DNA from 2 places in the Gemella haemolysans ATCC 10379 genome. Region 2 is predicted to be linked to the other one. Evidence: riboswitches for the same ligand, from Rfam matches in the RefSeq annotation. Region 2 holds a riboswitch; the other holds the start of a gene.

What was found. A riboswitch is a leader RNA that binds a small molecule or an ion and turns the genes downstream of it on or off. The one in region 2 is predicted to bind lysine.
Positions count from the first base shown of each region.
Region 1: another riboswitch for lysine. It lies ahead of GEMHA0001_RS06560 (amino acid permease); the one in region 2 lies ahead of lysA (diaminopimelate decarboxylase).

Region 1 is NZ_ACDZ02000014.1:179,368-190,187, forward strand. Features, by position in the region: gene dltB (D-alanyl-lipoteichoic acid biosynthesis protein DltB) at 1-1,010, shown strand, start outside; gene dltC (D-alanine--poly(phosphoribitol) ligase subunit DltC) at 1,032-1,265, shown strand; gene dltD (D-alanyl-lipoteichoic acid biosynthesis protein DltD) at 1,270-2,436, shown strand; gene GEMHA0001_RS06540 (alpha/beta hydrolase) at 2,760-3,590, shown strand; gene GEMHA0001_RS06545 (esterase family protein) at 3,623-4,363, shown strand; gene GEMHA0001_RS06550 (ATP-grasp domain-containing protein) at 4,389-5,552, shown strand; gene GEMHA0001_RS06555 (fructose-bisphosphatase class III) at 5,732-7,678, shown strand; lysine riboswitch at 8,145-8,323, shown strand; gene GEMHA0001_RS06560 (amino acid permease) at 8,411-9,907, shown strand; gene GEMHA0001_RS06565 (RelA/SpoT family protein) at 10,121-10,820, shown strand, end outside.
Region 2 is NZ_ACDZ02000005.1:96,870-107,689, reverse strand. Features, by position in the region: gene dapD (2,3,4,5-tetrahydropyridine-2,6-dicarboxylate N-acetyltransferase) at 1-557, opposite strand, end outside; gene dapB (4-hydroxy-tetrahydrodipicolinate reductase) at 751-1,494, opposite strand; gene dapA (4-hydroxy-tetrahydrodipicolinate synthase) at 1,497-2,387, opposite strand; gene lysA (diaminopimelate decarboxylase) at 2,457-3,749, opposite strand; lysine riboswitch at 3,846-3,981, opposite strand; gene GEMHA0001_RS01275 (thioredoxin family protein) at 4,196-4,519, shown strand; gene GEMHA0001_RS01270 (restriction endonuclease) at 4,716-5,606, opposite strand; gene GEMHA0001_RS01265 (type I restriction endonuclease subunit R) at 6,182-9,199, opposite strand; gene GEMHA0001_RS09015 (restriction endonuclease subunit S) at 9,255-10,820, opposite strand, start outside.

The DNA of each region.
Region 1 (10,820 bases), on a different contig from region 2:
TTACAATGATAACTTACCTAGTAGGATTTATTCTATTTGAATATATCTTAGTATTAATAGCTCAAAAAACAGAAAGTAAAAAACACTTAAAAATATTAGTAATACTATCGATATTACCGCTAGTAATAAACAAAGTATTCGCAACAACACACTTACATCTATTAGCCTTTATAGGAATATCATATATGTCATTTAAGACAATACAAATTATGATAGAAATATCAGATGGGTTAATAAAAGAAAAAATCAGTGCTGTAGAATATGTACAATTCCTACTATTCTTCCCAACAGTAAGTGCAGGACCTATAGACAGAAGTAGAAGGTTTATGAGCGAAATAAAAGAAAGAATACCGAGGACAGAGTATTTAGAATTAGCTGGAGAAGGAGTCTACAGACTAATATTAGGGTTACTATATAAAATAGTATTCTCAACACTAAGCTATCACTATTTAGTAGGTTTAACAAACCATGGTACATTTATCTATTCATTAAAATACATGTACCTATATACATTATACCTATTCTTCGACTTTGCAGGATACAGTTTAATGGCGGTAGGTAGTAGTAACATCTTAGGAATAAGAACACCGATGAACTTCAACAAACCATTCCTAAGTATAGACATAAAAGACTTCTGGAATAGATGGCACATAACACTATCAACGTGGCTTAGAGACTTCGTATTCTCAAGAGTCTTTATGGAAGCAACAAAGAAAAAAAGATTCAAGAAAAGACTAAATACAGCAATGTATGCCTACATGGTAAACATGGTTCTTATGGGATTTTGGCATGGTTTAACAATAAGCTATATAGTATATGGATTCTACCATGGAATACTTATGGCAGGATTTGAGTATTATCAAAAGAAAAGTAAGTTTTACAAAAAGAATAAAAACGAAACATGGTACAAAGTAATAAGTTGGTTCATAACAATCAACTTAGTAATAATAGGTTTATATATCTTCTCAGGAGAACCATATAAACTAATAAGTCATGTATTAAAAAAATAATAAAGAGTTAGGAGAACAAGCATGATAAAAGAACAAGTATTAGAAATGTTAGAAGAAATCTGTGAAGACGAAGTAGTAAGAGAAGATTTAGACATAAACATGAAAGAAGAAGGGTTAATGGACTCTTTAGCTTTTGTAGAAATGTTAGTAAAAATTGAAGAAATCTTTGGACTAAGCATAGCTCCAACAGAAGTAACATATGAAGAAATTGATACACCAAATAAGGTAATTTCATATATAGAAAATAGGAAATAATATCATGATAAGATTAAAAGCATTTTTAATATCAATAGTATTGGTATTAATTACACTTGTAATTTTAGATATAACCCTTCTAAAGAAGATTCAAACTTATTATAAAACTAATGATAATAGTGTTAGGTATAGCACTGCTTTTGAAAAGTATAAAAGTAGAGATATAATAGTCGAAAATATGACTCCTAGAACACTTTTACTTTTGGGGTCTTCAGAATTAACAACAACTATTAATGAGAATTATCACCCTAAGAAAATATTCAACTATGAAGATTTTAATATAATGCAAGTAGGGGTAGGAAATTCCCAAAATATTATTCATGCTGCTACAATTGGATCAATAGGGAATGATGTGAAAAATAATGAAATAGTAATGATTCAGTCTATTCAATGGTTTGATAACAAGAATGGTATTTTAAAGGACGCATTTCTATCTAGAATTTCTAGCGAACATGTGTACAATACAATGAAGAATGATAAAATTAGTTATAAAACCAAAGAAAAATTTATTAATAGGGTTATAGAACTTTCATCTACAAATAAGGAACTGAATAAAAAGTATAAAAGTTATAAACGATATTTTTTAGAAGGTAAAGTCAATAAATTTACAGGAGAGTTTATAAAACTTGATAATTACTTTTATGTGTTAAAAAATAAATTAAACTTTTATAAAAATAAAGGTAAAGAAAATTATCCAGTTAGTGGAGAAAATACACCTTATTATAATTGGGAAGAATTAGATAAAAAAGTAGCTGAGGAAGCTAAAGAAAGAACTAATAACAATGATTATCAAATTGATAATACATATTATGATAAATACATAAGAGTTAAATATAATCAACTAAAAGATAGTTCTAAGAATACAAAGTATGATGATTCTAAAGAATACGAAGACTTAGATATACTATTATCTATTGTTAAAGATTTGAACATGAATATCAAGTTTGCGATTTTTCCTGCTAATGGGAGATGGAGTGATTATACAGGAATAGGCAGTGAAAAAAGACAAGTAGCCTACAATAAACTAAGAGAAATTGCTAAGAATAATAATATAGAGGTAATGGATTATTCAAGTAAAGAATATGAAGACTACTATATGTATGATGCAATGCATCTAGGTTGGAGAGGATGGATTGATTTTGAAAGAGATCTTTACAAACTTAAAAAGTAAATTAAGCTATAAACAAAGACTAACACTATGGGTATTATTCTTTTATATAGTAATAATGGGAATAATAATATACTGTTTTTTAACAGATTTTTCAAATGTCCAAGAGTATGTATATAGTGAGTTTTAGTATAGATAAACGGATTACCATGAGGTAATTCGTTTTTTTTTATATGTAATTAAATTATGAACATTACACTAGTATATAAATAATCAATGAAAATTAATTTTCAGAAAAATTATGGAAAATCACACTCAATTAATTGATTTTATAAGAGAAATAAGGTAGAATTAAGCTATAATAATAATTTAAAAGGAAAATATTAATGAATAGAGATGCGTATTTTTATTTAGAAATGAAAGAGCATGAGTTAAAAGTTCCATATACGGGAAAAAATCGTCGTATTAGAGTACTTCTACCAAAAGGATATGCTCAAGATGAACATAAACACTATCCTGTAGTGTATATGAATGATGGACAAAATGTTTTTTATAGTGGTGAATCGTTTAGCGGACACTCATGGAAAGTTATACCAGCGATTAAGAGAAATCCTGATATGCCGAAAATGATAATAGTTGGGATTGATAATGATAATGAGGGGAGAATGAATGAATATGCACCATGGAAGTTTTCAAGTCTGCCAATATTAAATTTTGGTCTGACATTAGGAGGATTAGGTTCCGAGTATGCGGATTTCTTTGTAAATGTAGTTAAACCATTTATTGATAGTACTTATCGTACAAAACCACAAAGAGAATATACAGCGATGATTGGTAGTTCTTTAGGTGCTAATATATCACAATATATTGGTTTAGAGCATAAGGATGTTGTAGGGGATCTAGGAGTATTTTCATCTGCAAATTGGTTGAATAAACCAGAATTTGATAGATTTATTTCGAAACATAAAGTCTCGGATCAAAGAGTATATATCGAAGTTGGAACGAACGAGGGAGATGATACTGATAAGCAATTAGCAAATGGTAATCTAAAACAATTATATATTGATGCAAGTTTAGATTATTATCGTCAGCTAATTGATGCAGGTTTATCTACAAGCGAGTTGAAATTAAATGTTGTGGCTAATGGAGAACACAGTGAGGAGTGTTGGGCTAGATATTTACCAGAATGTTTGAGATTTATAAGTGAAAACTGGTAATATAATTTTTTTAGAAAATGGAGGTTTTAGGATTGAATATAGAGAATTTAAGTCATTATAGTGGAAATTTAGGAAGAGAAATGGTTCTTAATAGGTACGGTCATGCGGGATTACCGATTGTTGTGTTTCCATCATCAGGTGGAACGCACAATGAGTATTATGATTTCGGCATGATTCATGCTTGTGAAAGTTTTATAAATGAGGGGAAAGTACAATTTTTCACATTATCAAGTGTCGATAGTGAATCGTGGTTATGTGACTGGAAAAATGGTCATGATAGAGCATTAGCACATGCTCAGTATGAAAAATATGTTATTGAAGAAGCTATTCCTTTTATTAAACATAAAACAGGTTGGTTTGGACAAATGATGGCTACTGGTTGTAGTATGGGAGGATATCACTCGTTTAATATTTTCTTACAACACCCGGATGTATTTGGCAAAGTAATTTCACTTAGTGGAGTTTATGATGCTAGATTTTTCATAGGTGAATACGGAAATGATGAGTTGATATATAGAAATTCGCCTAGTGATAATATTTGGAATCAAAATGATGGGTGGTTTATTGACCACTATAGAAATGCTGATATTATCGTATGTACAGGGTTAGGTCCATGGGAACAAGATGGATTACCATCATTTTATAGTTTAAAAAAAGCATTTGAAGAAAAGAATATCCCAGCATGGTTTGATGTGTGGGGTGAAGATGTTGCTCATGATTGGCCTTGGTGGAGAATTCAAATGCCATACTTTTTAGATAAATTAAATTTATAATAAAGTTAAGAGGAGACAAAGATTTATGAATTATATAGTTATATCACCATATTACCCACATAATTTTCAAAAATTTTCTATTGAGTTAAAAAATCAAGGTATTAATGTACTTGGAATTGGTGAAGAGCCATACGAACAGTTAGATCAAAGACTTAAAGAAGCATTAACTGAGTATTTTAGGGTTAATAGTCTTGATGATGTTGATGAAGTAAAACGTGCTGTTGCATTTTTATATCACAAACATGGGCACATTGATAGAATAGAATCACAAAATGAGCACTGGATGGAATTAGATGCTGTACTTCGTACACAATTTAATGTGTTTGGTTTAAAAGAACACGATCTTAAAAAAACAAAACATAAATCAGAGATGAAAAAATACTTCGAAAAAGCAGGAGTGCCTGTAGTACCAGGTTTCTTAGTGAAAAAAGAAGGTGATATCGAAAAAGGTGTTAAAAAATTAAAATTACCGTTAATAGCTAAACCTGATAATGGAGTAGGAGCATCGGCAACTTATAAGCTTAAAGATAAGAAGGACGTAGAAAATTTCAAAAAAGAATGGGATGGCAATACTCATTATTTCTTAGAGCCTTTTGTAGATAACTCTGATATCGTAACTTTTGATGGATTAGTAGATGCTAAAGGAAATATTGTTTTTTACACAAGTATCGTTTATTACCATACTCCATTAGACTTATTAAATAATAATACTCTTGATTGGGTTTATTATATAGATAAGGAGTTAGATCCAAAACTAGTAGAATATGGTAAAAATGCAGTAAAAGCGTTTGGTATGAAAGAAAGATTCTTCCATGTTGAATTTTTCAAAACTAAAGATGATTATATAGCAATCGAATATAATAATCGTCCAGCGGGAGCTTTTGCAGTAGACGTTTATAACTTTGCACATTCAACAGATTATTTTAGAGTATACGCTGAAGTAGTTAATGGAACATTTAATGGATTAAATGTTGATCAAAAATATGGATTAGCTTCAACACGCCGTGATTATAAAGATTATGTATATTCAGATGAAGATATTAGAAATAAATATCAAGATAAATTAAAAGCTGTTTTAAGAATGCCTGAAGCTTTTGCTGAATTACAAGGAAATACAATGTATGTTCTTGTTTCTGATACTCTTGAAGAGATGAAAGAGATGGAAAGATTTGTAGGAAAATTAAAATAAATTTATAAAAGAAATATGAGACTAAGGTTTTACATTTAGTATCGTATTTCTTTTATTTTATCTCATGAGGAATGATATGTAATAATCCGTTTGAGTAAGTTTGATAGCATGTAACATTTCTTGAATTACAGTAGGAAGTGTGTTAAGATTTAATTGAAAATAATAAAAAGGAGAATGGCATGAAAATATCTAAGGAACATTTAGAACTATTAGCAGAAAACTTTCAGAGTATAGATGAAACAACTAAGGAAATAATTAATTTAGAGGCTATATTAACACTTCCTAAAGGAACAGAGCATTTTTTAAGTGATATTCATGGAGAGTATGAAGCCTTCGATCATATTTTAAGAAATGGTTCAGGTATTATTAAAGAAAAACTTAAAGAAGTATTTGGTAACAGGTTACCTAGAAAAGATTTAAATCTCTTAGCTACCATTATTTATTATCCAGAAGAAAAATTAAATCTTATAAGAAAAGAATATGATGCATGTGATTATAAAGAGTTTCAAAAAATTACCCTTCTTCGTTTATTAGAGGTAACGCAAGTTGCAGCAAGAAAGTTTACTAGATCCAAAGTAAGAAAAATTTTACCAACAGATTTTAAGTATATTATTGATGAATTGCTTTATAAAATGCAAAGTAGTGATAAGAATGACTACTATGATAAAATACTTGAGAATATTATTGAATTAGGTGCTGGGGAAAAATTTATTATAGAATTATCATTAAGCATCCACAAGTTAACAATCGACCACTTACATATAGTTGGTGATATCTATGATAGAGGACCTTTTCCTGATAAAATAATGGATAGATTATTAGATTACCATTCTGTTGATATTCAATGGGGAAATCACGATATGTTATGGGTAGGGGCTTATCTTGGAGACAGAATATCATTAGCAAATGTAATAAGAATATGTGCAAGATATGATAATTTAGATATTATAGAAGATAGATATGGAATTCCTATTAGGAATTTATTAAATTTTAGTGAAAAGTACTACAAGGGTGATCACTGTAAAGAGTTTTTACCAAAAATATCTAAGGATGATGAGCTGAAATATAGTGAACATGAAATTATGCAAATAGCTAGAATGCATAAAGCTATGGCAATAATTCAATTTAAATTAGAAAAACAGATTATTGATAAACATCCTGAATTTGATATGGAATCACGTGCGTTACTAGATAAAATTGATTTTGAAAAAGAAACTGTAAAAATTTATGGTAAAGAATATCCATTAACGTCATGCAATTTTCCAACAGTTGATAAAGAAAATCCATATTTATTAACGGATGAAGAAGAAAAGATTATTAATAAATTAAAGGAATCATTTATAGCAAGTGAAAAATTAAAAAAACATGTTGAATTATTTATTAATAAAGGTGCTATGTATTGCTGCTATAATGGGAATCTACTTCTTCATGGTTGTATGCCAGTCGATGAGGATGGAAACTTCCAGGAATTTTCTTATGGAGGAAAGAAATATGCAGGTAAGAAGCTACTAGACTTTTTCGATAAAAAAATTCGAAGTATATTTTATTGCGGTTGTAGAGAAGATAACGGGTTGTTCTTTTACTTATGGCAAGGTCGCTACTCTCCATTATTTGGTAAATGTGATATGACGACGTTCGAAAGATATTTTATAGAGGATAAATCTACTCATGAAGAAGTAAAAAATGCATATTATAAACTTAGAGATAATGAAGAGTTTTGCATTAAGTTATTAAATGAGTTTGGTTTAACTAGTGAAGGTCACATTATAAATGGACATACTCCTGTTAAGGAAACAAAAGGAGAAAATCCGATTAAAGCTAATGGTAGAACAATTGTTATTGATGGTGGAATGTCTAGAGCTTATCATAAAACAACAGGTCATGGTGGTTATACATTAACTTATAATTCTTATGGATTACAGATAATGAGTCATGATATCTTCCAAAGTAAAGAAGAATCAATAAAAAATGAGACAGATATTATTTCAACTAAAAGAGTTGTAGATAAATTATGTAGAAAAAAAGTAGCTGACACAGATAGCGGTGCAAGAATAAAAAAACAAATTGAGTTATTAAAAATTTTATTAGAAGAATATCGCCAAGGGGCAATTTGTGAAAGATATTAGTTAATATAAATTTATATTCTGAGTTTCTATGTATTTAAGGGGGAGAGATATGATGAAGATTTTATTAAGTATATTAGAGATTATAATGCTACTAGGAATAATAACAAACTATAAACTATTGAAAAAAAGAAAAGAAAAAAAGAAAGATTAATTAGTCATTTGTTTATCAAGTTGATAGAAATGAGAAGATACGTGTAAGTATAATTAAAAAGATTTCTAAATAACTAATAAACATTGCTAGGGTGATTCAAAAATCAAAATTTCTCTGAAATCATGATTTTGAGTCACTCTTTTTTTGATATAATATTAGCTAAAGATATGAATATTCTTGCTTTGCTGAAAAAGTACTGAAGATAATATATTCAATATTTAATTGAATTTTTAGAAAAATTAAATTTTTTGTTGACAACAGTTAAAAAGTATATTATACTAATAAACAGTTAATTGAATATGTACCTCACAAAGTAAGTGAGGTAGAGGTTGCGATTTTTATCAGTAGGGTAATTGAGAGTGTAGGGCTTGATGAAATTACTTGAAAGGAAACATCGCCGAAATAATATTAATCCTATGTTAATATTATTGGGCCTATATTGAACTAAGTATAGGACTGTCATAGTCGTGAGGCTATGTTGCGCTACTAATATCTTGTTTTGGAGAGATAATGTGAAGTATAACTCCGTGCAAATATGGTAGGAGGTTATGCTTTTTTATTTTATCAAGGAGGTTTTTATTATGACAAACAACAGCAATAACAATAATGCAACAGAAGTAAAAAGAAATTTACGATCACGTCATATTAGCATGATTGCTATCGGAGGATGTATTGGTAGTGGATTATTCATGACAAGTGGTCAAGCAATTCAAAGTGCGGGACCTGGGGGAGCTATTGTAGCTTACTTATGTATCGGACTTATGGTATATTTCTTAATGACATCATTAGGGGAAATGGCAACATATCTTCCTACATCAGGGTCATTTAGTACATATGCTACACGTTATGTAGATCCTTCATTAGGATTTGCTTTAGGATGGAACTATTGGTTTAACTGGGTAATTACAGTAGCAGCTGACGTAGAATTATCTGCATTAGCTATTAGTTATTGGGAGCCTATGCGAGTACTTCCTCACTGGGCTTGGAGCTTATTATTCCTAGTTATTATTATCGCTTTAAACTCACTTAGTGTTAAAGTATATGGTGAAAGTGAATATTGGTTTGCACTTATTAAAGTAGTAGTAGTAATCATTTTCTTAGTAGTAGGATGCTTAACTATCTTCGGTATTTTAGGTGGTGAATACATTGGATTCAAAAACCTAACAATCGGTGATGCACCATTTATCGGAGAAGATTCTTCATTATCAGGACAAATCCTTGCTACTCTTGGAGTATTCCTAATCGCAGGATACTCATTCCAAGGTACTGAGTTAATCGGTATTACTGCTGGTGAAAGCGAAAACCCAGAGAAAAGTATTCCAAAAGCTGTAAAACAAGTATTCTGGAGAATTTTAATCTTCTACGTACTAGCTATCTTAGTAATCGGATTATTAATTCCTTATACTTCACCAGATTTATTAGGTGCTGCAAGCGCTGAAGAAATTGCTAAATCACCATTTACAATTGTCTTTAAAAATGCAGGTTTTGCATTAGCTGCAAGTGTAATGAACGCAGTAATCCTAACATCAATTCTATCAGCTGGTAACTCAGGTATGTACGCATCAACAAGAATGCTTTATGCGATGAGTAAAGAAAAACTTGCGTATCCAATTTTCGGTCGTGTTACTAAATACGGTACTCCTGTTATCTCATTAGTTGCAACAGCTGCAGTAGTATTCTTAATCTTCTTAATCCAACTTACAAGTGCCAATGCTTATACATATATCGTAGCAGCGAGTGGATTAACTGGATTTATCGCTTGGTTAGGTATTGCGTTAAGTCACTATAGATTTAGAAGAGCATTTATTGCTCAAGGTAAAGATTTAAATGATCTTAAATATAGAGCAAAATGGTTCCCAGTAGGACCAATCATCGCTTTAGTACTATGTATAATTGTAATTATCGGTCAAGATACAGAACTTATTACTAAAGGTGTAGTTAACTGGAGTGGAATGTTAACAACATACATGGGAGTTCCAATCTTCTTATTCTTCTATCTATACCACAAAATTAGATATAAAACAAAAATGATACCTTTAGATAAAGTTGATTTATCTCAAGATGTAGATGTAAAATAAAAAAAATTTAATCCTAGTTCGAATTTGAACTAGGATTTTTTTGATTAATCTATAAAAATAGGTGTAGAAGTAGTTTGAATTTTAAATTTATATAAAGTGAAGACTTGATATAAATACTTAAAATTTGAAATATTATAGTTGAATTAAAGGAAATTTTTTCAATTTTATGGTAAAATGAAGGGTAGATTAAATTACGAAAGAGGAGGAATTTCTGTGAATCTTGAATATCCATATAGTTATGAAAATGTAGAAGATATGGCGAGTAAATATTTATCAGATGAGCAAATTGAAATTATAAGAAAAGCTTATGAATTTGCAAAAGATGCTCATGAAGGACAATTTAGAAAATCAGGGGAACCATACATATTACACCCAGTTCAAGTCGCAGGAATTTTAACTGAGCTTAAATTAGATTATGCAACAATATGTGCTGGTTTCTTGCATGATGTTGTAGAAGATACGAAGTATACGTTTGACGATATAAAAGAAACTTTTGGGGAAGATATAGCAGTAATAGTTGATGGTGTTACAAAATTAGATAAAGTAAAATTCCGTTCTAAAAAACAATCTCAAGCTGAGAATCATAGGAAACTTTTTGTGTCGATAGCGAAAGATTTAAGAGTTATTTTTGTTAAACTAGCAGACAGACTTCATAATATGAGAACTATGAAGTATATGCGCGAGGAAAAACAACGTGAAATTTCTAGTGAAACACTTGAAATTTATGCGCCTTTAGCTCATAGATTAGGGATAAGTTCTGTTAAATGGGAACTGGAAGATACATCTCTTAGATACTTACATCCATCTCAATATTTTTCAATAGTAGGGATGATGAAACAAAAAAGAAGTGCAAGGGAAAAAAGTATAAAAGATGCATGCTCAAGTATAACATCAATTTTAGCTGATAATAATA
Region 2 (10,820 bases):
TTATCTCCAATTTGTACACCTTCTAATACTACCGCATTAGCACCGATAAGAACATTGTTCCCTACACGTACTGGCGTTGCATTAGCTGGTTCAATAACACCTGATAATACAGATCCAGCACCAACATGAGAATTTTCCCCAACTTCAGCACGTCCACCTAAAATAGCATTCATATCAATCATAGTGTTTTTCCCAATTTTTGCCCCGATGTTAATAACAGCACCCATCATGATAACCGCATTATCTCCGATACTAACATGTTCACGAATTGAACAACCTGGTTCGATACGAGCGTTGAACTGAGTTAAATCGATCATCGGTACACCACTATTACGTCGATCGTTTTCCACACGATGATTTACTACCGCAGATTTGTTAGCTTCGTAAAATTCCACCCAATCAGCGAAATCCGCAAAAATTACTCTTGAATTCCCTTCACCATAAACTTCTAATGTTTCTGGAAATTCTACTTCAGCGTTAAAATTAACGTAAACTTTTACCGGTGTTTTCTTTTTAGATGTTGCTATAAATTTAATAATCTCTTCTGTTGATTTCATTTCTTTCTCCTATTATCTATATGATTTTTTTCTATTTTATATTTAATTTTTACATATGTCAATTTAACTTTATTATAGTATTTTTAATTTAAGTAGTATACCAACCACTCTACTTATGAATATTTTTATAAACTTCATAAGGAAGACTCAATAAAACATCTAATAGTATAACCTTGAGTCGCTTCTAACTTTATTATTTTATACCTAGTACATCTTTCATAGAATATAATCTAGGTTCTCCTACAGTATTAAGCCACTGTGCTGCTGTAACAGATCCTTTTGCGAACATTTTTTTACTTAATGCTGTATGTTTAATTTCAATTACCTCATCCTCACCAGCAAAAATCACTTCATGCTCACCTACTATAGTTCCACCACGAACTGCATGAATTCCAATCTCTTTTTCTTGGCGTTTCATATCTCCATGACGACCATAGACTCTATTATAATCTTCTACGTCTTTAACCGCATCCACTAACATTTTAGCAGTTCCACTAGGTGCGTCTACTTTTTTATTATGGTGTTTTTCTATAACTTCGATATCATATCCTAGTAAAAGTTCACTAGCTTTTTTTACTAATTCTACTAAGACATTTACTCCTAAGCTATAATTTCCAGCGTAAACTACCCCTACTTGAGTTGCTAATTCATCGATTAATTCTAATTCTTCTGTAGTATGACCAGTTGTCGCAATTACGACTTTTGTTACTGTACGTTTAGCATACTCCACTAAAGAGGCAGTCCCAGCATGATGAGAAAAATCAATAATCACATCAGCAATCTTTTCTAATCCTTCATATGAAGTATAAGTTGGGAATTTCTCTTCTAACAACTCACGACCTACACCTGCAACAATTTCTAAGGCAGTGTTATCTTGAATATAGTTTTTTAGAACTTGTCCCATAGTTCCATTGTAACCACTTAATAAAACTCTCATTTTTACTCTCCTTGTAATGAATTAAGTCTTGCAATCTCTTGCTCTAATCTTGTCGCTAATGTTGGTGCAACGTGTGTCATAGGTAGACGATAGTGACAAGCTGATTTTCCAATTAATTCTACACATTTTTTAACTGGCATTGGGTTTGGCTCAGCGAATAACATGTGGATGAAGTCTAAATATTTAAGTTGAAGAGCGAAAGCTTTATCCACTTGTCTTTCTAAAGCATATTTACACATTAAGTGCGTAGCTTTTGGATAAACGTTAGCTAAAACAGAAATTGTTCCTTTACCACCCGCTAAAATAATCGGTACATTAATATCATCATTTCCTGAGTAAATATCAATTTTATCACCTACTAAGTTTCTAACTGCTAAAGTATGAGCAATGTCCCCTACAGCATCTTTATATGCCACGATATTTTTGTGTTGAGATAAGTGTAAAATAGTCTCAGGCGCCATAACTTGACCAGTTCTTCCCGGTACATTATAAAGTACGATTGGTAAATCAACACTATTAGCAATCGCTTCGAAGTGTTCAATTAAACCTTGTTGGCTAGTTTTGATGTAGTATGGAGTTACTACTAATAATGCATCTGGTCCTAATTTTTCAATCTCTTGGCTTAATCTAATTGAGTGGGCCGTATCGTTAACCCCACTACCCGCGATAACCGGTACACGACCTGCTACTCTATCAATAGCGAATTTAATAACCGCTACTTGCTCATCGTCAGGCATAGTTGAACTCTCACCAGTAGTTCCCGCTACGATAATCGCATCAGTTCCCTCAGCAATTTGGAATTCGATTAACTCTCCAAATGTCTCATAATCTACACTTCCATCCTCGAAAAATGGTGTTACTATTGCTACTCCGCTTCCTGTATAAATTGTCATAATCTTATTCTCCTTGTATCTATGTTATTTTTATATATTTTTAATAATATTTTTTTGTTATTTTTTGAATTAAATATCTTGTCTAATTAAATCTTCTAAAGTCTCACCTTTTACTACTAGGCGACTAGTTCCATCTTTTACAAATACTACTGGTAACTTCGGTAATCTATTGTAGTTACTACTCATACTATAGTTATATGCTCCAGTCGATGATACTAATAGTAAGTCACCTTGCTCAGCTCTAGGTAATTTTGCATCCATTACTAACATGTCTCCAGACTCACAGCATTTACCAGCAACTGTATAAGTTGCATCTGCTTCTTCATTCATCTTGTTAGCTAACATCGCCTCGTATTTTGCTTTATATAATGCATAACGAGGATTATCTGCCATACCTCCATCAACGAACACGTATTCACGACCAGCAAAAGTTTTCTTAACTCCACCAACACTGTATAATGTGCTACCTGCGTTACATGTTAAACTTCTACCAGGTTCAATAACTACCTTAGTTAGATCTAAGCCAAAATTATCACTTTCACGTTCAACCACTTCGATATACTCTCTTAGAAACTCAGCAAGTTCAAAAGGTCTATCTTCTTCAGTATAATAAACTCCGAAACCTCCACCTAGGTTAAGAACACTTATAGTTAAACCTAATCTTTCTTGAACTCTTCTCGTAAATTCCATTACCACTTTTACAGCTTCGAAAAATGAAGTTTTTTCAAAAATTTGTGATCCGATGTGTGAGTGGAATCCTACGAAGTTAAGATTGCTTTGATTATTAATATCTGCGATTAAATCATAAATTGTTTCATCGTATACTGAGTAACCAAATTTTGAATCATCTTTTGCTGTTTTGATATATTCATGAGTATGAGCATCAATACCAGTATTAATTCTTAACAGTACATCTACAGTATTTCCACTCTCTCTTACGATTTTATTAATCATTTCATATTCATAGTTGTTATCTATAACAATAGTTCCTACTCCAACTTCTAATGCATATTGTAGTTCCTCACGAGTTTTATTATTTCCATGGAAATAAGCTCGTCTCATATCATAACCAGCTTTATATGCTGTATGAATCTCACCGAGTGAAACCACATCTACACCTAAGCCTTCTCTATTCGCAATTCTTAATACCTCTAAACAGCTAAAAGCTTTCGATGCAAAAAGAACTTCTGTACTAAACCTTGAACTTTTGAAGTTATTAATAAAAGTTCTACATTGATTCACTAACATATTCTCATCATAAACATAAAGTGGTGTTCCATATTGAGCTTTTAACTCACTTACTCCAACTCCCGAAATATTCAGTTCACCATTTTCCACCGTCATACCATCAAATAATCTCATTATCTTCTCCTTCATAAAATGTTATAAAAAATAGACTACAAGAACAAAAGGTCCTTGTAGTCTAGCTTATAATTCTATCCTATTCCTCTTGCCCTTATTATAAAAAGCTCACCATGAAGAAAATGGGCATTTTCTAATGACAGTGTTATGCCTATTCGACATAACCCCAGTGAATTTAATCACTTCGGCGATGCTACCTTTTAAATTAGTCATCGCGGCCTCTTTTTATAATACTTAATCTATTTATGTTATAAAAATAATATCATCTTTTAAAATTATTGTCAATAGTTTTCAGAAAATTTTTATAATATTCTATTTTTGAACCATGTATATACACAATTAATAATAGTTGTAATTAACTTTTAAAACAACTATAATATACACATATTAAAAGAAGGTAAGATATTACATACACTTCTTATATAGAAAATAAAGGATTATTAAATATGATTGATTTTACAAAAAACGACGACTTAAATAAAATTATCAGTGACAATGACATAGCGATTATTCAATACGGAACTGCCACATGCATGCCGTGCCACTCAATAAAAAACAGAATTACTGCGTGGCAAGAAGATCACAAAGATATTCCAGCATACTACGTTTCATTAGAAGAAAATATGGAAATTGCTGCTCAACGAGGCATTCTTTCAGCACCAACTGTAGAAGTATATATCGAAGGAAGACTATCTATTCAAAAAAGCGGATACTTCAGTCTAGATGAAATTCTAGAAAAAGTAAGTACTGTAAGTGAACAAATGAAATAAAAAATATGGGAGTGACTCAAAAATCGTGATTTCGTAGAAATCGATTTTGTCGAGTCACCCCCGCACAGGTTATTAGATATCTAAAACCTTTCATAAAGCGAATTTAGATATCAATAAACCACTGCGTCTATGAATTCTCATATACACTTTTTTAAAAGTTATTATTTTTGAATCGCTCTTCTTATTAATTATAGATTTATTTTTCTAATATATCTACAGGTTCTTCACCTAGTAACAGTTTTACATCATTAATGTCAACAATTCTAAAATCTTTAATTTTTGATTCCAATTGTCTTACTGACTTAGTCACCCTCGAAGTATCAACGAGTAAAACTCTCTCAACCTCAGGTAAAGCTTTTTCTGCTCTCTTAAGGAAGATTTCAACATGTTTAGGATGAAGATATGTATTTCCTCTGTAAGATTTTATCTCAATAACATATTTTTTACCATTCTTTTCAAGACATAAATCAAAATCCCTACTTCTATTTTTGGGCTCTTTAACATCATAACCAACTTTTCTAAATGCATATGCAAGTAATAATTCTTTACCCATTGGTGAAGCTAATTTCTCTAAAGCTGAAAGTAATGGTTTTGGTTTAATCTTAATAATAGCTTTCCTCAACCCCTCAGGATCTTTTGAAGAGAGTTTTAGATTAAATCCAATTATATAATCTTCTACTATAGCAAAATGTCCATGTGCTATAGCGTTTCTAATAGTAGTTAATAAGGTATTTATTTTAGACAAAGTACTATACTTTGCTACTATGATTTTTTGACAATTAGTACAAATTTCCCCCTCAAAAAATTCCCAGTCTTCTTTACTTATTACTTCCTTTTGTCCTATCCATCTCACATCACGACTTTCCTTCATACCCATTTGCTCCATTATATAGGTAAATGAAAATTCATCATAGATTCTATCAGAAATAAACTCATTTTTAGTCGCTTGGTATGAATCAATATTCGGAATATACCAAAGTAAATTTTTTATTATCTTATCCATCTCTTCTGAAAGCTTAATCGGTCTCGGACTATGTTCTATCTTATAAGCTACTTCTCTTCTTTTTTTACAACATCTTTTAGCCATATCCTTCTCCTAATATGAAATCAATTAATATCAACTTTATTATAGCATAGATCATGTACATAAAAAAAGACACGTATCGGTTATATACGTGTTTTTAAGAAAGAATACTAAATTTTAAATAACTATTGATTTTCTTTGTGTCCTCTTCAAATTTCTGATATAATCAGTGATGGAGAGAGGAGTTAAGGAGTTTAATACTTCTGATAAAGATGGTGGCTACTTTTATACGGAAGGAGATGATGCTTATGCTCATAAGTAACAAAATCTGGACGAAAGGAGTAGCAAGTTGTCTGCGTATGAAATTATACAAACTATTATAGGTGTAAATCTTTTGATTGCAACCGTAGTTGGTGTATGTATAAATGCGTTTAAAAATGACAATAAAAAATAACCATCTTTACTTTAGCCGAGTAGATGGTTATTTAATATAATCTTAAACACGAGCTACCGTCTTTAAAACGGCTCTCTCTTTTATGATTTAATTCTAACACAAATCTATATTTAAATCAAAAATTTTATCTGATTTAAATATAGATTTTAATACATTTATTTAAAATAAAATTAGCTAATTTATATTATATCCCCACAAATACCTTAACGATATCTTTCAGTTTAGAAAGAACTGATTGCTTCTTAGCTTCTCTTTCTCCACCAACACGTCTTACTGGTGGTAATACATCATCTAATTCAGTTCCACCTTGGGCAACATATCCTCTACTAATTGATTTCTCTATAAATTTCTTAGATTTTTCTTTTAGATTTTCTTCAGTGATAAGTTCATTTATCTTTTGTTCTTTCTCAATCTTAGCATATTCATAAAAAGCTTCTAGTATATCTTCATTTTTATCAAACTTAGTTAAGTCTGTACGATTGATAAATTCAATAATTAATTCTTCTTTTGCTCTTGTTCCAAGTGAAGAACGAATCAATCTTCTTATTTCTTCTTTTAATATTTCATTATTCGTACCTTGCTCTTTAGCTTTTTCAAGAATTAAGGCTAGGATATAATCAAGATTTACCTCTTCAGTTTTTAGAAGATCAATATGGAATTCAACATCAGAGTAATCTATAATAGGCCCATCAGGATCTATTATCGGTGGTTTTGGTGATATTGACTCATCTTTTATCCAAATATATACACTCTTCATATCTTGTTTCAATCTCTCAGAAATTATCTTCTCAAAACTACTGAATTCATCATAGTTTCTCAAGATATTTTCTCTCTTCAAGATTTCACCAAATAACTTAACAAACTCTTTCTTATCTTTTTCTAGTTTGATTTCTGTTGGGTCTGGGAATTTTTCTATGATTTCTTCACATAGTTCCTTATACCCTTTGAATATAACTCCTGTATCTTCATCCGTGAAGCCGTTGATGTAATCATCATAACTACGCTCGATAATTACATTAATACTATTTTCATCACCAAATAGTTTAATCGCATCTTTAGTAGCTTTTTCTAAGTTTCTAAAGCAAACAATATTACCGAAAGCTTTCATCTTATTTAGAATCCTATTTGTTCTAGAAAATGCCTGAATAAGTCCATGATATCTCAAGTTTTTATCAACGAATAATGTATTCATAGTTGGAGCATCGAATCCAGTTAAGAACATACCAACAACAATTAGTAAATCTACTTCTTTGTTTCTTACTCTACTAGATAAATCTTTATAATAATTCTCAAATCCATTACCATCTATAGTGAAGTTGGTTTGGAAAAATGAATTATAGTCATCAACTACATTAGTTAAGAATTGTTTTGCAGTAGTTGACATTGCTGATGACGTCATACTCTCTTCTTCAATTTCTCCTGAGGCTCTTTCTTCGTTTGGAGCATAACTAAATATTGTCGCAACTTTTAATTTTTTATCTTCAGATAAGTTTGCCTGTTGTTTTTTAAACTCTTCATAATACATCTTCGCCGCATCTACACTTTGTACCGCAAACATCGCATTAAATCCATTAATACGTTTATCCTTTACAGTATATTGTGTATTGCGATAAGTTTTAGAATCAAACTTATCAAGAATGTAATTAGTAATTTCTGAAATACGCTCTGGATGTAAGAACATCTTATTCTCAAGAGCTTTTAGTTTTTCATCATCTGTTTCTTCTTCAGAACTCTTGAACTTTGGATTAATACTGTTGTAGTCGATTTTGAATTTAAGAACTTTACCATCTCTAATCGCATCGGTAATTACATAACTATGTAATTGTGCACCAAATACACTAGCTGTTGTAGTTTCTCCATCTATTGAATTCTCTACAAGAATTGGTGTCCCAGTAAATCCAAATTGATAATAGTGTTTAAATGAACTTTGAATATTCTTTTGAGCTAAACCAAATTGAGATCTATGACATTCATCATAAATGAATACACAATGCTTATTATAAATTTCATGCCCTTTATTACTTTTAACAAACTCATTTAATTTTTGAATTGTTGTAACAACTATTTTATTATCTTGTTTTTCAATACTAATTTTTAATTCTTTAGTATCCTTACTTCCATTTACACTATCTTTTTGGAATTTTTGGTATTCACGCATAGTTTGATAGTCTAAATCTTTTCTATCAACTACGAAGAATACTTTATCAATATAATCTAACTCAGTAGCTAATCTTGCTGACTTGAATGATGTTAAAGTCTTACCAGATCCAGTAGTATGCCAGATAAATCCACCTGCTTCTACACTTCCAGCTTTTTTATTTTCAAAACTAGAATTAATTCTCCATAATAGTCTCTCAGTCGCAGCAATTTGATAAGGACGCATGATTAAAAGGACATTTCTTGAATTAAAAACACAATATTTTGTTAAAATCTCAAGTATAGTTCTCTTCTCAAAGAAAGTCGCTGTAAAGTCTTCTAAATCTGCGATAACCCTATTCTTAGCATCTGCCCATTCACAAGTGAACTCGTAATTACTCTTATCACGTTCTGTCGTATTAGCGAAATACCTAGTATATGTTCCATTAGAAATAACGAAAATTTGCACAAACTTATAAAGCGAATTGTCTAAGTTAAAACTTTCATCTTCATACCTTTGAATCTGATTAAAAGCTTCTCTAATATTAACCCCACGTTTTTTCAATTCAATATGAACAAGAGGCAATCCATTTACTAAAATACTCACATCATATCTATTTTTAGCGACAGTTACTTGATTAACTACTTGTAGGTGGTTGTTATGGATATTTTTCTTATCTATTATTTTAATATTTCTTAATCTGCCATCATCAAAGACAAAATCATAAATATGATTTTCTTGAATCTTACGAGTCTTTTCGATAATCCCATCATTAGGAGCATCTAAATACTCTAGTAAAAATCTTTTCCATTCACTATCACTAAATTTCACGTCATTTAACTTTTCAATTTGTACTCGAAGATTACTGTATAAATCATCCATACTTCTAACATCAAGTCTTTCATATCCTTGAGAAACTAAATTATTAATCATATTTTCTTCGAGTTGTGATTCAGTTTGATATTCTTCTACTCTGCGCTCAGGCTTTTCAAACCTCGCTAAAACTATTCCACCTTGCATCTCCGCGATAGGTGAAGTCTTATATTTAAACGTTTCTTCTGACATACTCTCACTCCTTTTCCTTTTTTTATTTATATTCCAAATTTTCCACAATAATTCATTACCTTGGAAAGTTTAACAAACACTCTCTCCAATATTCATATTGCTTCTGGCGTTGTTCTATTTCTTTTGGTAATCCCTCTTTAATATCATTTACTAAAGTATAAAACTTGTCAAGAATTGATACAACATGTTGTTGAACGTACAGAGGAGGAATAGGAAAATGATACTCCATTATTTTCTTTTTATCTCCTCGTGGCATCTTAGCTCCTTTTGAATATTTTATATTATATTCAAAAAATCTTTCATCAGCTAAAGCATGATATAAATACCTTGAATCAACTAATTTTTTATCTTTTACACTAATAGCTAAAACATCTCCATTAGTACCACCTGTTCTATCTGAATACCAAATCTTCCTCAAATATGGTCGAATATTTCCTATTAATATATCATCCTTTTCATATTTTATTGAAGTTCCTGTTTCTGGAACATAAGTAGAATCTTCCCTTCCATATTTGTCTTTCAATAAATTATCAACTCCTACATAATTAAAAGTATCTAATTCTTCTGCTGATATTCTACTTGAAGAATATTCAGCAATATCTCTTAATCGATATTCAATAACCTTATCCTCTAAAATTATTCCTACATATTTAGCAGCTTCTTGTAAAATATTATAGTAAGTATTAGATATTATGAACGTTCGTTCGTTCGTTCTACTATATTCTACGTCAAATGTCAAGAGTTTTTCTCGATAATATTCATATTGTTTCTGACGTTGTTCTATTTCTACAGGTATCAATCCTTTTGTATCTGCAAGCAGTACTTGGAACTTATCCAAGATCCTCACTATTTTATTTTGAAGTGAAAGGGGTGGAAGAGGTACCTTCAATTTATTTAAAGTTGACTGTGTTAAACTTGGTCTTGTCGAATTATCACTTAATTTATTTAAATCATAGTGCTCTATAAAATAATAAAAATACTTAGGTATCAATTTACTTTCATCAATTTCAGTATGAAAAATCGTATCAACATTCCAAAATGGCTTATCTAAATAAAATACATTATCTATTGATCCTTTTCTCGGAATTAAAACAGTCGGTTTATCATAAGAGTACTTATCGACAAATACCCCCATTTCTCCTCCACTACCGTAAACAGGGATATCCCCTTGATCTAACTTTTTCCAATCTTTACCATTTTTTATAGTAACAACTTCTTCTAATTGAACTATATTTAATCTTCTATCTTCTTCCATTTCCTTAGTCGCTTTTATCAAATATTCTTCACTTAATAACTTATCTCTGTAATAAGTATATTGTTTAGTACGTGACTGAAGTTCTGACTGAAGTTCCGTAACATAACTTGTGAATTTATCAAGTATTTCTACCATTTTTTCTTGAGTTTCTAATGATGGAATAGGGATTAATAACTCTTTTAAGTCTGTTTTATTAAATTTCCCTTGACCTACTTTACTTGTAATTTTTTCTAATGATTTTTGAAAGAAATATTCATGAAATAGATAATATAAATATTTATTACTTTGTGTTTTACTTCTAAGATAAATTGCATTAGGTCCCAAAACATTATTATCGCTAGGAAGCTTTTCAGGATAAATGTAATA